DNA from 2 places in the Fictibacillus enclensis genome. Region 1 is predicted to be linked to the other one. Evidence: a T-box and tRNA genes for the amino acid it is inferred to sense, from the RefSeq annotation. Region 1 holds a T-box; the other holds one or more tRNA genes.
What was found. A T-box is a leader RNA that pairs with one kind of tRNA and senses whether it is charged. The one in region 1 lies ahead of QNH15_RS16985 (valine--tRNA ligase), so its partner is inferred to be a tRNA-Val.

Region 1 (8,060 bases):
GAGGAATACCATGTCACAAACTTCCTGCTGGATTATTTATAACGGCAACCTACCGCAAAAGAAATTTATGGATTTTGCTCAATGGACGGCATCAGCTGCCCAGAAGAATGGAATCAAACCTACTATTATCAAAAACAATGATTTGCTTGTTTCGTTTAAAAACGGAACATCTTTTCTTGCCGGGCGTTTAAAAGACGAACGGCCTGACTTTGTTCTTTTTGGCGATAAAGATATTTTTCTTGCAAGACAGCTCGAAAACATGGGAACACCAGTCTTTAACTCTGCAGACGCGATTGAAACCTGCGACAACAAGTCAAGGATGTATCAGACGCTTGCCAACCAAGGCATCCTGTTTCCCAAAACCATTATAGCACCTAAAGTATTCGGTGAACTTCACGATGACAGCCATTGCGACACGGTGATCAAAGAAATTGGATTTCCGATGGTGGTCAAGGAAGCATATGGATCATTTGGCATGCAGGTTCACCTTGTCCAAAATGAAGCGGAACTGCTTTCTTTGATGAAGACATTAAAAAATACAGAATACGTTTTTCAGGAAATGGTTGCCTCGAGCTACGGCCGCGATGTCCGGATTAATATTGTAGGCGGGAAAGCGGTGGCTTCCATGCTCAGAAAATCGGAAACGGATTTTCGCGCCAATGTCAGTTTCGGCGGAAAAACAGAGCCTTATACTCCGACGAAAGAGCAGGAAGACCTGGCTGCCGCCTGTGCCGAGGCTGCAGGCACAGCATTCGCTGGAGTGGACCTTCTTTTTGGTGAAGATGGCACCCCAATTGTCTGTGAAATCAATTCCAACGCACATATCCGAAGCATTTACGATTGTACTGGGATTGATGTTGCCGACCATATGATGGATCACATTTTAAGGGCGATTCAATCATGAAAGCAGGCTGGTTAATATACAGTGAACCGGACGCTGTAAAAAACGCTTCCTTCATCGACTGGCTCAAAGCGGAAGCAGCCTTGGCCGGTCTTTCGCTTGAATTGATGTTTGCGGAGAGGTTTGCCTTTGGAGTTACGGATAACAAACTCTCGTTGTACTATGACTTAAAAGAAATGAGATTGCCGCACTTTGCCGTCGTCCGTACCATTCAGCCCCTTCTCTCCCGACAGCTGGAAAAAATGGGACTCAAGCTCTTTAATTCATCATCGGTCTCTGCTGTGGCCAATGACAAAGCACGGACACACCAGCTCCTTGCTGAAGCGGGCATCCCGATGATGGACACTCTTTTCATACGTCCCTCCTTTTTTCAGACGCAATCCATGCCTTTTGATTTTCCTCTGGTGGCTAAGCTTGCATCTGGAAGAGGAGGCCAACAGGTTTACCTTGTGAAAACGGAAAAAGAACTTCAAAATGCCTTGTGTACACATCCCGAGCAGGATTGGATCCTCCAAAAAATGGCGCCAGATGCCGGGAAGGACGTCAGGGTATTCGTCGTCGGAAACAAAATTGCAGGTGCCGTACTTCGAAGTTCATCCAATGATTTCAGGGCAAATTATTCGCTCGGTGGCCATGCAGAACTTTATCATCTGCAGCACGAACAAACCGCCCTCGTTGAACGGATCATTTCTCATTTTGATATTGGAATGGCCGGCATCGATTTTCTTCTGAATGAAAAAGGAGCTTTTATCTTTAATGAGATGGAAGATGTGGTCGGGAGCAGGACACTCAGCGCTACCTCTGACATTAATATCGCCAGACTTTATATGGAGCATATCGCCGCGAAATTAAAAAAGCCTGAAAGTGACTAACCACCTTCAGGCTCTTTTCTTACGCTTTTAATTCCTGAATACGCTGAAGAACTTTCTCGCGTTTCTCGCTGTAGTCTTTTTCTTTCGCTCGTTCTTCTTCAATCACTTTCTCAGGCGCTTTTTTCATAAAGCCTTCGTTGCCCAATTTCTTTTGAACACGCTCGACTTCTTTGTTGTATTTTTCAACTTCTTTTTCAAGGCGCTGAATCTCTTCTTCAAGATTGATCAGTCCTTCAAGCGGAAGATACATTTCTACTCCGGTAAGAACCGCACTCATGGATTTATCCGGTGCTGAAAGTCCAGTTCCCAGCTTCAATGAACTTGGGTTACAGAACTTTTCAATGTACGCACGGTTGACTTCTAAAGCTTGCAGTACCTCTTCACTCTTCGCATTGATCTGAAGTTCGATCGGTTTGCTTGGTGCGACGTTCATTTCAGAACGAATGTTGCGTACCGTTCGGATCATCTCTGTCACCAGGTTCATGTCCTGAGCGGCTTCAGGGAAGTGGAGATCTTCGCGTTTCTTCGGCCATTCAGCAACTGTAATGGACTCGCCTTTGTGAGGAAGGTGCTGCCAAATTTCCTCGGTAATAAATGGCATAATCGGATGGAGGAGGCGCAGCGTGCGATCCAGAACATACGCCAGTACTGAACGGGTCGTCTGCTTAGCAGCCTCGTCCTCGCCGTACAGCGGCAATTTCGCCATTTCGATGTACCAGTCACACAAGTCATCCCAGATAAAGTTGTACAGAAGACGTCCAACTTCACCGAATTCGTACGTATCAATCAGCCTTGCCACATTTTCTGCCGTTTCATTGAAACGTGTTAAAATCCATTTGTCCGCCAGGTTAAGTTCACCAGTCAAATCAATTTCTTCTTCTTTTAAACCGTTCATATTCATGAGGGCAAAACGGGAAGCGTTCCAGATTTTATTGGCAAAGTTCCAAGTGGATTCAACCTTTTCCCAATAGAAACGAAGATCGTTCCCCGGTGAGCTTCCGGTAGAAAGGAAGAAGCGAAGTGCATCTGCACCATACTTTTCAATAACATCCATCGGATCGACACCGTTTCCGAGTGACTTACTCATTTTGCGTCCTTCTGAGTCACGGATCAGGCCGTGGATAAGAACATCATTAAACGGACGTTTGCCAGTGAACTCCATACCCTGGAAAATCATGCGGGCAACCCAGAAATAGATGATATCATAGCCCGTTACAAGCGCATTGGTCGGATAGTACCGTTTGAAATCAATTTCATCCTCATCCGGCCAGCCCATTGTGGAGAATGGCCAAAGTGCGGAAGAAAACCAGGTATCAAGAACATCGGTATCCTGCTCCCAGTTCTCCGCGTCTTGGGGTTCCTCATGACCAACGTACACTTCACCTGTTTCCTTATGATACCAGGCCGGAATTCGGTGCCCCCACCACAGCTGTCTTGAGATACACCAGTCGCGGATATTCTCAATCCAATGCAGGTAAGTTTTTTCAAAACGCTCCGGCACGAAGTTCACTTTTTCTTCTGTTTTTTGAAGCTCGATCGCTTTCTCGGCCAAAGGTTTCATTTTTACAAACCATTGAGTGGAAAGGTAAGGCTCAACAACGGCTCCGCTTCGTTCGGAATGCCCGACAGAATGCATATGCTCTTCAATCTTGAACAATACACCTGCATCCTGAAGATCTTTCACGATTTGTTTTCGGCATTCGAACCGGTCCATTCCTTGATATACGCCTGCATTGTCGTTCATTTTTCCGGATTCATCCATAACGAGAACACGTTCAAGGTTGTGGCGGTTTCCTATCTCAAAGTCATTCGGATCATGAGCCGGTGTAATTTTCACCGCACCTGAGCCAAATTCCATATCGACATAATCGTCGCCTACAATCTCAATCTCGCGGCCTACAATTGGCAAAATCGCTTTCTTGCCGATGAGGTGTTTGTAACGGTCATCTTCCGGGTGAACGGCGATTGCTGTATCTCCCAGCATGGTTTCCGGGCGTGTGGTTGCCACTTCGATATGGCCGGACCCATCCGACAAAGGATATTTCATATGGTAGAACGCACCTTGAACATCCTTGTAGATAACTTCGATGTCAGAGAGCGCTGTTTTCGTCTCTGGATCCCAGTTAATGATATATTCCCCGCGATAAATTAAACCTTTTTTGTAAAGGGTGACAAATACTTCACGGACAGCATCGGACAATCCCTCGTCAAGTGTAAAGCGCTCGCGGGAGTAATCGAGGCCAAGACCCAGCTTTGCCCATTGATTTCGGATAAAGTCTGCGTACTCGCCCTTCCACTCCCACGCTTTCTCCAAAAACTTTTCCCGTCCCAAGTCATAACGGGAAGTACCCTGTTCGCGAAGCTTTGCCTCGACTTTCGCCTGAGTCGCAATTCCCGCATGGTCCATTCCCGGCAACCATAATACATCATAGCCCTGCATCCGTTTGGCACGGCTCAGGATATCCTGCAGGGTAGTGTCCCACGCATGCCCAAGGTGCAGCTTGCCGGTAACGTTTGGCGGCGGGATCACGATGGAGTATGGCGTTTTCTCCTCATCGCCTGTTGCTTCAAAAAATTTGCCGTCCACCCAGTACTTGTACCAGGTTTCTTCGGTTGCCTTCGGATCATATTTCGTCGGCATAGAAAGTTCTTGTTTTTCAGTCGACATGAATGTCTCCTCCTCTATCTTTCCAATAAAAAAAGCCCCTCCGTCTCAAAGGACGAAAGAAGCATGTTCGCGGTACCACCTTTGTTTGCAAAAAGCAAAAGCATGGCTTTTTGCACACTCATTGACGGATAACGGTTTTTGCCGTCTTCTTCTAAAAAGAACAAACTTTTTTCAAAGAAGCTGCTCCAGGGCGACCTTCCAGCGCTGTTTCCTTAGAAAATCTCTCAGCTTTGATTTTCCTCTCTTTAAGGACAGTCGGTGTACTCTTCCCTTTCAACGCAATTCATATCATTTTATTGATCATATCCTATTTTAACTAGTGAATTGGGAAAACGTCAATAGCTTTCCCATTTGTTGTAACAATTATTCTATTCAACCAAAACAAAATGGTGCATGCACGGTTTTATTCACACTGGAGGTCCCTCATGAATAACCTGGTTATTAACCCAGATGAACGAAGGAAGGATTATGATGCCCAGACGCTATTTTAAAAGAAACCGAAGACCGCCATTTCAATTCCAGGTACCTGATTGGCTGCGGGCCGCACGGGACGTGGTCAGCCAATTTACCATACCGCTTATTGTATTCCAAATTATCCGTACTATCCTTTTTCCCTCCGGCATTGATTTTATGATTATTCTTATCCTGGTCATTCTGCATTTTTGTTTTTCCTACGAAGTCCTGTAAATCAAATAGATCACATATAGAAACCTATATGTGATCGGTGTTTGTATTGGTATCCAGAGGCTGTGGCGGCGGCGGTGTCAGGATCAGGTCACAGAAGTCACGGATATGCCGCATCGCCGAAATCCGCTTTTCAAGTCTGTGGACAAACTCAATTTGGCTGTACCGCTCCCTTTGATGCCGATATAAATCAACGGAGTGAAAAAGGGGTTCAGGATAGCTGATATAGCTGACGAGCAGGCTTTTTTCCTCATCCAGGAGCGGGATATGCCTTTGATAAAGCGACAACAGCCGTCCCCCCTCTTCCTTCGTCCAGTTTGACAGGTGTACTGCTTTTCTAAAAAAGACCGCCAAATCTCTTACAGGCGTATCCAATACAGCTTTCTCAAAGTTTAAAAGATGCGGCTCTCCGTGATGGGAATATAACAAATGATTACGCGAGAGTTTGCCGTGGCACAGCACACTCCGGTACCGTTTTTCTGAATGACACGCGTCATACCAGTCCTTCAGTCGCCGTTTAGCGTCTTCAGCCATTCTCATCATATGATGGAAATGGCTCAAATAGGTCAGTTCAAAAGGAGACATGTACGGCATGCGTTCGGACTCTTCCGCAAACCGTTCCATCTCAAGCTGCCGGGACTCCCAGCGCTGCATCAAATACTGAAACGAATGATCCACCACTTCAGGAGAGAAGTCCTGCTCCTTGAGCGTCAAGAAATGGATCTTGCCGATCTCTTCAATGATCACTTCTTCCCTTGTTAATCCAAACCGGTCTCCTCCCGCAAACCAGGGCATCAGGTAATAGGTTCTGTTGCCATATTGAACCGTATAATCTCCGTATTTTGTAGGATAGAGCGGGACAATCTGGTGATAGCCGATTTCGGACAACCTGTGGATCACATGAGTAAACCAGCTCGCTTCTTCCTCATTTAATGAGGTTTCTTTCAGCGCAAAGGTCCCTCTTCTGGAAATCACCTTTTTGACTTTGCCTACTTCCTCAATTTTTTCAGGATAGAGATCATATTGAAACAGAATCGGGCCATAATTAACCGTTTCGCTTGAATGGCTCACAGGGCTACCCTCTTTCGTTTATCGTCCATCCAGTCGGTAAAACAGTGGAGAAGAATTCTGTTAAAATCCCAATCTTGTTCAAAAGATTCCACATAACTGACGATGTGGGCCAGCTCTTCATTTTTTACCTGATCCACGCAATCCTGAAGCTCCCACGGCGTTAAAATCTCTGCAAGTAGCAAATACCCCTGTTCCCTCTCAAGTGAAAAATGTTCGTTTATGCAGGTTAAGAGTTTTCTGAGCGAATACGGACCGCACTCTTTCAGCCACTCGGTCAACAGCCTGCGCAACGGCCGGTATCCGTGCTCGGGATAGTCATCACTTCCCCGGTAAAACAGGATATTGAAAATCTGTCCTCCGTTGTTCATGTGGGTGTCCGAATCAAACAGCGGCAGCGGTACATGGCTTGAAGCTTTTTTTAGTTCCATTGCCAGATTAAGCCGTTTATTTGCTTCAGGCAGTGAGTTTTTTACACTCACCAGTTCATTGTATTCTTTACTTAGCTTATGGATGGCAGCGAGGCATGTATCAAACGAATAATGATCTTCCTTGGTGACGGAGCTGAACTCCCCCTGAAGTTCAAGCCCTGCCTGCAGCATATTGCCGATCAATAAGCCCCACCTTTTTTCATGGCCGCTCCGTTCGTGTGTTCCTTCGACATAATCATGCAGCGTCAAATACTCGTTTCCCATAACCACCCACGGCTTGCCTTCTGCTGTCCGTATCATGCGGTCAGCAACAGCGAGACTGTTCTTGCCTACTTCATCTCTCCACCGGACATGCCAGTCAAGAAGCGCCCGATCCTTCCACACTCGGATTTGTTTTACCCCGCAATCGGTATCCACAAGATGATCTTTTTCTTTCCAGGTTACCTTTTGAAGTTCATAATGTTTCTTAATCTCAAATAGTATGGTCATCTGTACCACCGCCCCTAACGGCTATGCGAGACGGGAATGTAAATAATCTGGCCTTCATTGACTTCTTCCTGGTTGATTCTGTTTACCCTGAGTAATGAATGGATGGACACATCATACCGCTCGCAAATACTGTCCAATGATTCTCCCCGCTGGATAATGTACATTTTTACTTTTGAAAACTTTTCTTCATTGCCGGAAAGCATTTTTGTCAGATACAGGGCGTTCTCTTCTTTTCTTGAAGGGGTAGTATGCTCCACTTCTTCTGGCTCTTCTTCATAAACTTGCTCTGCAGTTTCCCCGGTAACCACATCTTCGGTTTGTGCATACGCGAACGGAGAATAGGTGTCCGGCCGTTGTTCTTCCATCTGCTCATGATCATGAGAGTCGGTTTCAGCAAAGCTGTCCTCCACAGGATCGGTTTCTTCCTGTAGAAACGCAGGCACTGGCGGTACAGGCGGTGTATAGGAAGGCGTATAGTAGGATATCGATTTAAGCGCAGGAAACGCAGTTTCTTCTTCTTCCTCTTCACCTTGTTCTTCTTCCATGTTCATGGCCGGCTCTTCTTCAAGCGGTGAATATTCATCATCTTGCCGGTTGTAATAGATGGCTGGCTCTGAAAAATCATCCTCTTCGGCTTGATCCGGGACTGGCATTTCAAAATGCTTTTTAGATTCAAAAGAGAAAGGCGCAAAGATTTCCTCTTCCCCATCCCTTCGTTTCTCTTGCTCCTGTGCTTCTGGCTGATCGTTTTCATACCTGGCCTCAAAAACAGGAATTTCAAAGGCTTCAACTGCATCTTCTTCGTTATTGCTTGTGAATGATTCAAAAGCTTCTTCAACCGGTTGTTCGGAATACTCCTCTTCCTCTCGCTCTCCTTCATTGCTGTCGAGAATCCCTGATATGGAAACAGATGCCGTCAGTTCCAGGCATGTCGGATTCGGGAGCTC
Region 2 (8,060 bases), 1.3 Mb from region 1:
TAATGTAGGTTGGCAGTTCATTTGACATAAACCTCAGATAGGAGGAATGTTTTAAGCCGTTGGGGTGGTATTTTTGATATCTGTCATCTCCACGATGATGGGCAATTCCAATAATGATCATGGGCTCAATGTCCTGAGATTGAATCAATTCGTCCGCTGTTGAGGCAAGTCTTCCCAATTGAAAATAATCGGGACCATCTTGCGCGATCAGCACCGGGTATTTTTTTAAAGTGGTAAATGCTGGCGGGTAATAGACCAGTAAAGGAACCTGTTCGTTCAGCTCCTTGCTATGTAGGGTTTGTTCATCGATGGTACCTTTAAAGGGCATATCTAATTCTCCTATCTTGAAAAGAGCGCTTTCATAGTATTCGTTTTATTTTATCATACAGTGGTATAATGTAATCAACATTTATGATTATTGTGCAAAAATCCAAGGAAAGCACATGAGGTGAACATAATGACAAAGAGAGTACACAGCCGGGATGTAGAGGCAGCGGCGAGGACATTGCTGGCTGAGCGCGGTGTCACAATACCCGATATAGCTGAAATTGTATTTGAAATGCAGTCTCCGTTCTCTCCTCAATTAACGATGACTGAATGCATTGAAAGTGTAGATAAAGTACTGACAAAACGGGAAATGCAGCACGCCCTGCTCGTTGGAATCGAACTGGATAAACTGGCAGAGAAAAAAATGCTGTCGGAACCACTGCAGGCCATTGTTGAAATGGATGAAGGTCTTTTTGGCGTGGACGAAACGATTGCGCTTGGTGCGGTTTTCGGCTATGGAAGTATTGCGGTAACGACATTCGGTCATCTCGACAAGTACAAACTGGGAATCATTCGCAAGCTGGATACGAAAACAAACGAAGGTGTTCATACATTTCTTGACGATCTGGTGGCAAGCATTGCCGCCAATGCTTCCAGCCGTCTTGCTCATCGCCTCAGAGACCAGGAAGAACGATTGTCCAAGGAAGAAATCGCCATGAACGACCAAGAAGAAAAAATAGGCTAACTAAGCTGTCCTTATGGGACAGCTTTTTCTTTTACCCATTTTTCCAAATAGACTGACCAAGTATAGCTTATCTACATATGGTAATAATGTGTAAACTTTAAAGAAGGGAAAATGCATATGCTAAATAGAATGTACCCGTATGGCCAGGGGGCAGGATATGGTTATGGTCAGGGAAGCAATCCAAACATGAATCCAAATATGAATCCAAACATGAATCCGAATATGAATCCGAACATGAACTATCCGAATCCCAACATTAGCCCGAATATGAACTATCCGGTCAGTCCCAACATGAACTATCCGGTAAGTCCTAATATGAATGTAAATATCCCGGTACAGCCCAAGATGCCAAATATGGGTTTTGGCAAGTATCCAAAAGAGGAGAAAAAAACGGAGGTCAGTCCTGCAGAAGAAACGAAGGCCAACAACTTTCTCGGGTCTACCGATACGCTTTCGGTCTGTCCATGCCCGCCAGGTGAGAATGTATGGGCATCGCTTGTCAATCCGGCAAGCTCTAACGTGGATGTTTCCTTGCAGCGGATCACCATCTCGAACATGACCTGCAATCCCATGGTTGCTAAAATCTATTTCAAGCCAACGCTTCCGTTTAACGGGAAAATGTCCTCAAATGTAACACCGGCAGATCTTTCAAAAAATCCGCCTGAACGGCCAAAAGGGCAAATCCAGTACGGAATTCTTCCCAATTCCCCAGTCAATGGGACAATTGCCGCCACACGCGTAATTCCAGCAAATACTTCCATTACGGTTGATCTCGATGGCCTGTGGGTGATCGGTCAGGGTACGAACGTCATGGTCTATCTGACCGCTCACTGCAACGACTGTAACTTAAAATCCGTAGTTTCCTTTGAATGGGAAGAAAAATAATGGAATCAAAAGGGCCCTGTTTTCAGGGTCTATTTCTTTTTAAATATTTTTGATAAAAAGGGTTGTCAAGATAGCTTGTTATGAGATATAATTCTATTTGTCCGATACATAATTATTGATCCGATAGCTCAGCTGGGAGAGCGCTACCTTGACAGGGTAGAGGTCGTGGGTTCGAGCCCCTCTCGGGTCACCATTACTTATACATATTAACAGTCTGTAACGCCTTGTATATCAAGGATTACGGGCTTTTTTGTTTTTTGATGCGCTCCTTCCTTCATTTGAAGGGAGGAGCGATCACTTCATAAGCAGAAGTTTTTCCCCTTATCGATGAGTTTATTATTTTTTAAGAACAGACAAATAGAGGAAGACTGGGTAAATAAACTCTTTGACTACATTAATCAATTTAATAATATTGTCGCAAATTTAAAAAAATAATACGATAAGTCTAAATAGAGTATGGATTAACTTATATTGCTAATTGAGCTAATGGGATGGTCAAAATAGCAACAATCTATACGAAAAGAGACAAAGAAAAAAACCCTTTAGAAAGGGTTTTAAATGATTATTAAACGCCGGTGCGACGGTGTTGGTTGTTTGCCTTCTTCGTCTGCTGGCTCTTCATTTGCTTTGTAGATTTTACAGGATTCGTAGAAAATTTCCCGTTTGCCTGCTGCTGTTTTTTTTCAGCCAGTCTTTGCTTAACCGCCTCTTGAAAGTTTAGTTTTTTTTCAGATGACATCTATTCATACCTCCTAATGCCGATGATTCTTAACTTTAATGATATCTTCTTATGGGCGTTTTGTCTGCATGTTTTTACAGATTGGGCATTTAAATAGGTAGAATAGAGGCATTTCCACTATGTATTACCATGACCCTCCGCTATTTGTTGCAAGCCAGAAGAATGTACAGCAACTTCCTAACTGCAACCAGTTTATCGTTAGGGGACAGGAACCTTATGTATCTTAATTACTCGAACCAGGAAATACCAAAAATAATCCTTCAAATTTTTATACGATATGCAATACGAAAAAATGAAAAAAGTTGTTCTCCGCCATTGGCGTATGGGACTGAAAAAGGAAGTCGTTTAGTCATTACATATGGTACTGTCGCTATTTGTGATTGCGTTGTCAGGAGTGATAAGTAAGGTTCAAGTTATCTCTAACATTATGATTTGAAGATTTTGGAATGTTTGATATACGGTTTATTTTGTTATTTACCAATATTTACTTGAGCATTTAAAGAAGTTGTTTGCTATTCATTTGCTACAATTAAAATATGATTATACCGTATAATGAAGTTTGATTATCCTTTATAGGATATATAACTTCTGTGGTAAAAATGTTAAATAGCAATAAGTGGCCTTCATAAAGAATGTAATAGAGGATTTCGGGAATCAAGAAAGTTTTTATATTGAGAAGAGACTATTTCTAAACTGCTGGGAGGAGTAAAACCAAATGGAAAAGCTTCAGCAAAAACAGATTACGGATTTTATTAAATACCACAGGGAAGAGTTTCAAACCAAACTTTTATCTGAGGCTGGTAATGTCGCGGGTAAAATAAATGATATTTTACAATCTGGAAATATCGATCTTTTGAAAAACGCAGAGAAGATGATCATGTTTGTTGTGGAAAAGAAAGACAACGAACTTATATCCTTTGCTCAACAAGAAGGTGTAGCCTGGGCGAAGCATGCTTTAACCCTTACTCTTAAGTTGGAGTGGGTGCATGCCATTAGAAGAACGATATGGCATTATTTGTATGAATTTGATCTTAATAACACCAATGAACGCAGCATTTCAGACTATAGAGAAACGATCTTTCAAATGGAGCAGCTGGTCAATGACGGCATCGATGAATTTCTCAATAGTTTCTTTATAAGCTATTCTACTTATAAAGATGAATTGATCAGCGCTCAGCGAAAAATGGTTGAGCATTTGTCCGTTCCTATCATACCAATCAGTCCTTTTGTTGCGGTTCTTCCTTTAATTGGCGTTATTGATGTATACCGTATAGATACGATTGAAGAAAAAGTCTTAACGGAGATTTCCAAGATGAAAATTCGAACGTTGATTATTGACCTATCAGGCATTACGGATATGGATATTGAGGTCATTCATCATTTTCAAAAAGTATTGAGCGGCGTTTCCTTGATGGGATGTGAGGCGGTCATTACTGGTCTACGTGCCGAACTAGTTAGAAAAATGATTCATTTAGATATATCATTTGATCAGTATGCATCAACTAAAGGTACTCTTCAGCAAACATTAACCACCTATTTTAAAACAAATTAAATAAAGCAGAAAAAATACGTACTCATAACAATGAATTTCTTCTTTTTGAAGCTCTGTTCACTAGCAGAAAGTCATCATTGAAGAGCAAAAACCGATCTTACTAAAAAGATCGGTTCAGCTTGTAGACAAAGTCTCATGTCTACAAGTTTTTTTTATTGTAGAATGAAACCAGATACGGTTTGAGGGGAGAATTTAGATGTTATCGAAACATTCTACTGATGGACGTCACCAAATTACACTGGCAGCTCTTGATGAATTAGGGTCTTTACTCTAGGATCGGAAGCAAACTGACGATAGCCTCCGCGGTTCGTCGTTCGATAAGGCAAAGTTTCCCCTTCCGGGCAAATATTCTGAGTCATATTTCTTAAAGAAGCCCTCTTTTGTTTTTGGGACGGGTGTAAGGCATAACGGGACGAACATTCTGGTCAATCAAGAACTTGGCAATCGGTGGTGTTTTATAGCCGGCATCTACAGCTAAGGCGGTAGGCTTTCCGACCTTTTCAATTAATTGATTCACTAGTGGCTCAAGCATTCTACTGTCGTGTACATTGGCTCCGGTAACTAAACTGCCGAGTATAAATCCTTTGGAGTCACTAGCAGTGTGAAAAGAATAGGCAAACAATTTCTCTCGGTCGTCCATTGTCCAGAGAATAGGTATGTTCAATGGCATCATAAATAAAATCAAAGTTTATGACCTGATCAATCTTAAGTACTAAGTGATCCTGAGGCACCTTGAGCAATCAGATTGGAGGATTGCGTATGACGGATTCGTGAAGGCAAAAGGGTAGTGCTAAAATTGTGTGGAATAAAAGACTTGATAAAAAAATAATCGATTCGGTTACAATGAAACGAGAAAAATAGTAAGGGAGGAATTGCACAATGGACTTTGAAACAGTTATGCAGGAACTTGAAGTGCTCGGTAAGGAACGAACAAAAAAAATCTACTTATCAAATGGTGCGCACGAGCCGCTTTTTGGTGTGGCTACAGGTGCTATGAAACCACTCGCAAAGATAATAAAAATAAATCAACGTTTAGCTGAAGAGCTTTATGCCACAGGTAACTACGATGCCATGTATTTTGCAGGCATCATTGCAAACCCAAATGGCATGACTGAGGCTGACTATAACCGATGGTTGGATGAAGCATATTTTTATATGCTTTCTGATTATGTAGTGGCAGTAACTTTATCAGAGTCAGAAATTGCACAAGACGTTGCTGATCAATGGATTGCAAGCGACGAAGAACTTAAAATGTCTGCCGGCTGGAGTTGTTACTGCTGGCTGTTAGGGAATCGCAAAGACCATGAGTTTTCAGAAAGTAAGATTTCAAATATGCTAGATATTTTGAAAGGTTCTATTCATGCTTCGCCAGAACGAACAAAATCTGCAATGAATAATTTTTTAAACACGGTGGGGGTTTCATTTTTGCCGCTGCATGAAAAGGCGGTCGAGACCGCGAAGGAAGTGGGTATCGTAGAAGTAAAACGGGATAAGAAGAAAAGCAGCTTCCTAAACGCTTACGAAAGTATTCAAAAACAAATGGAAAGAGGGAAACTTGGTTTTAAAAGAAAGTATGTTAGATGTTAACATTGGCTTTTTTAGTACTCTTTTAAATCACCATAACTTATACAATAGATCAGCCTGTTAGTCCTTGATGAAGTCTGTTGTTTTCTCTTACTTTCATTTTATAGTAATCCTTATTAGTAACTTGTTTCTGAGATATCATGTTTAAGTACAAAACAACGACGTCAACATCGTTATACAACAAATATCCCATAAATTAATTTATGAGAAAAAACAGCGAAAGCAGATTGTATGATATACGAAACGTAAATAAGGTATATGCTAAAAAGGACAGCCAGCTCGGCTGTCCCTATTTATTTGGATCCAATTAGCTTCGCCCTTCTAGCAACCAATTTTGGGTCGGGTTCTTTTCAACGTTATTTACGTCACAGCATTTGAATTTAACAAGACTGCCATCAGAAATTGCTGCTATAACAATCCCTGTAGTAGGATCATATTGTCTGAAGGTCACTTGAACGGACGTACCATGTAAATGAATACGCACCACATTTCCAGGTTTCAGGTGTTTAAACCGCATGCAAACCTGTGAATGTTTTTGGGGGAACTTCATTTGCCAACCACCTTTTTTAGGATTAGAACTTGTACTTGTGATAGCTTATGCATCTCGTCCGATGTTGGTTTGGACGGGCAGCGAATTTTTGGACCTATGTTTTTCTCTGGCATGTTGGGGTAACGTAACAAAAAAGAAAGGATGAATGTTGATGAGTCAGAAAATGAAGGCAGTGGGTTTGTACAAGTATCTCCCAATCGACCATCCAGAGAGTTTGGTGGATGTTGAAATTGATAAGCCGGTTCCAGGAAAAAAAGATCTTCTCATAAAAGTAAAAGCCGTTTCTGTAAACCCTGTGGACACGAAAGTAAGGGGACCAAAAGACAGGGTGGAAAAGGAGCCGAAAATCCTAGGCTGGGATGTTTCAGGGGTTGTGGCTGAGACAGGATCTGATGTAACGATGTTCAAAGAGGGTGACGAAGTTTATTATGCAGGTTCCATTAATAGGCCAGGAGGGAACAGTGAATTTCATCTCGTGGATGAACGAATTGCCGCCCATAAACCAAAAACGCTAAGTTATGAAGAAGCTGCCGCAATGCCACTCACAAGCCTGACAGCCTGGGAAGGGTTATTTGACCGATTGGGAATCTCTTTGCAGCCTGAGGTAAATGAGGGAAAATCGATACTGATCATAGGTGCGGCAGGGGGAGTAGGATCAATTGCACTTCAGCTTGCAAAATGGTCGGGATTAACGGTGATTGGCACAGCGTCTCGGCCTGAAACAAAGGGTTGGGCGAAAAAACATGGTGCAGACTATGCGATCAGCCACTATGAGGATTTTTTGCCGCAGTTGAAGCAATTAGGTCTCTATGAGGCGGACTATATATTTTGTCTGAACAGTACCGATCAGCACTGGGAAAGAATGATGGAAGCTATATCACCCCAAGGTAAGGTTTGTTCCATCGTAGAAACATCAACTCCGCTGAATATCAGTTTACTGCAGCAGAAAAGTGTAACATTTATTATGGAATTTATGTTTACCCGCTCTCTATTCGAAACGGAAGATATGATAAAACAGCATGAGATTCTCTCAAAAATGAGTAAAATGTTCGACGATGGAAAGATTATAGCCACATTAACGGAAACATTGAGACCTTTCAATGCAGAAACCATGAGAGAGGCGCATTCCAAGCTGGAATCAGGTAAAACGATTGGAAAAGTAGTTGTAAGTAATAACAAATAAATAAAAGTAGTTTCTACCTTTAAAAACAGCAGCCAGCTGCTGTTTTTTTTAGATCATTCCTGTTATTGGTATAGAATTTAAGGGAATATTTCAGGAATCGAATGAAGCTAAATCCATGTAAAAGGAGATGTTCCACATATGTTTAAAGGCAAGGTAGTGATTGTAACGGGTGCAGGGCAGGGGATTGGAAGGCAAATTGCGATTGATTACGCGCATGCGGGTGCTCGTGTGGTTATTGCGGATGTGAAGGAGGCAGAAGCGGCGGGAACGCTGAAAGAGATTTCTTCAGCAAATGGAAAGGCTGAATTTATCGAAACCGATGTCCGGAAACCGGAGGATATCGTCGCATTAATGGAAAGGACACAGACTATTTTTGGACCAGTTGATATTCTGATTAACAATGCTGGAAAGGGGATTTGGAAATCACCACTCGAACTAAGTGTGGATGAATGGGATGATGTCATTCAAACAAATCTCCGCAGCGTTTTCTTATGTTCCAGAGAAGCGGCAAAACAAATGAAGCAAAAGGGAGGGGGATCGATTGTGAATATTGCA

Region 2: it encodes a tRNA-Val, which carries the amino acid that the T-box ahead of QNH15_RS16985 (valine--tRNA ligase) is inferred to sense. The anticodon was not compared.

What each region holds. Positions count from the first base shown of each region.
Region 1 is NZ_CP126109.1:3,219,633-3,227,692, forward strand. It holds gene QNH15_RS16975 (ATP-grasp domain-containing protein) at 11-904, shown strand; gene QNH15_RS16980 (ATP-grasp domain-containing protein) at 901-1,773, shown strand; gene QNH15_RS16985 (valine--tRNA ligase) at 1,793-4,441, opposite strand; T-box leader at 4,487-4,727, opposite strand; gene QNH15_RS16990 (hypothetical protein) at 4,910-5,128, shown strand; gene ysxE (spore coat protein YsxE) at 5,153-6,196, opposite strand; gene QNH15_RS17000 (hypothetical protein) at 6,193-7,113, opposite strand; gene QNH15_RS17005 (LysM peptidoglycan-binding domain-containing protein) at 7,128-8,060, opposite strand, start outside.
Region 2 is NZ_CP126109.1:1,901,269-1,909,328, forward strand. It holds gene QNH15_RS10190 (alpha/beta hydrolase) at 1-328, opposite strand, end outside; gene QNH15_RS10195 (phosphatidylglycerophosphatase A family protein) at 458-1,012, shown strand; gene QNH15_RS10200 (DUF6143 family protein) at 1,130-1,897, shown strand; tRNA gene QNH15_RS10205 (tRNA-Val) at 2,015-2,090, shown strand; gene QNH15_RS10210 (hypothetical protein) at 2,463-2,636, opposite strand; gene QNH15_RS10215 (STAS domain-containing protein) at 3,352-4,188, shown strand; partial or broken gene QNH15_RS10220 (transposase) at 4,455-4,834, opposite strand; gene QNH15_RS26315 (transposase) at 4,782-4,919, opposite strand; gene QNH15_RS10225 (DNA alkylation repair protein) at 5,068-5,775, shown strand; gene QNH15_RS10230 (zinc-binding alcohol dehydrogenase family protein) at 6,468-7,505, shown strand; gene QNH15_RS10235 (SDR family NAD(P)-dependent oxidoreductase) at 7,644-8,060, shown strand, end outside.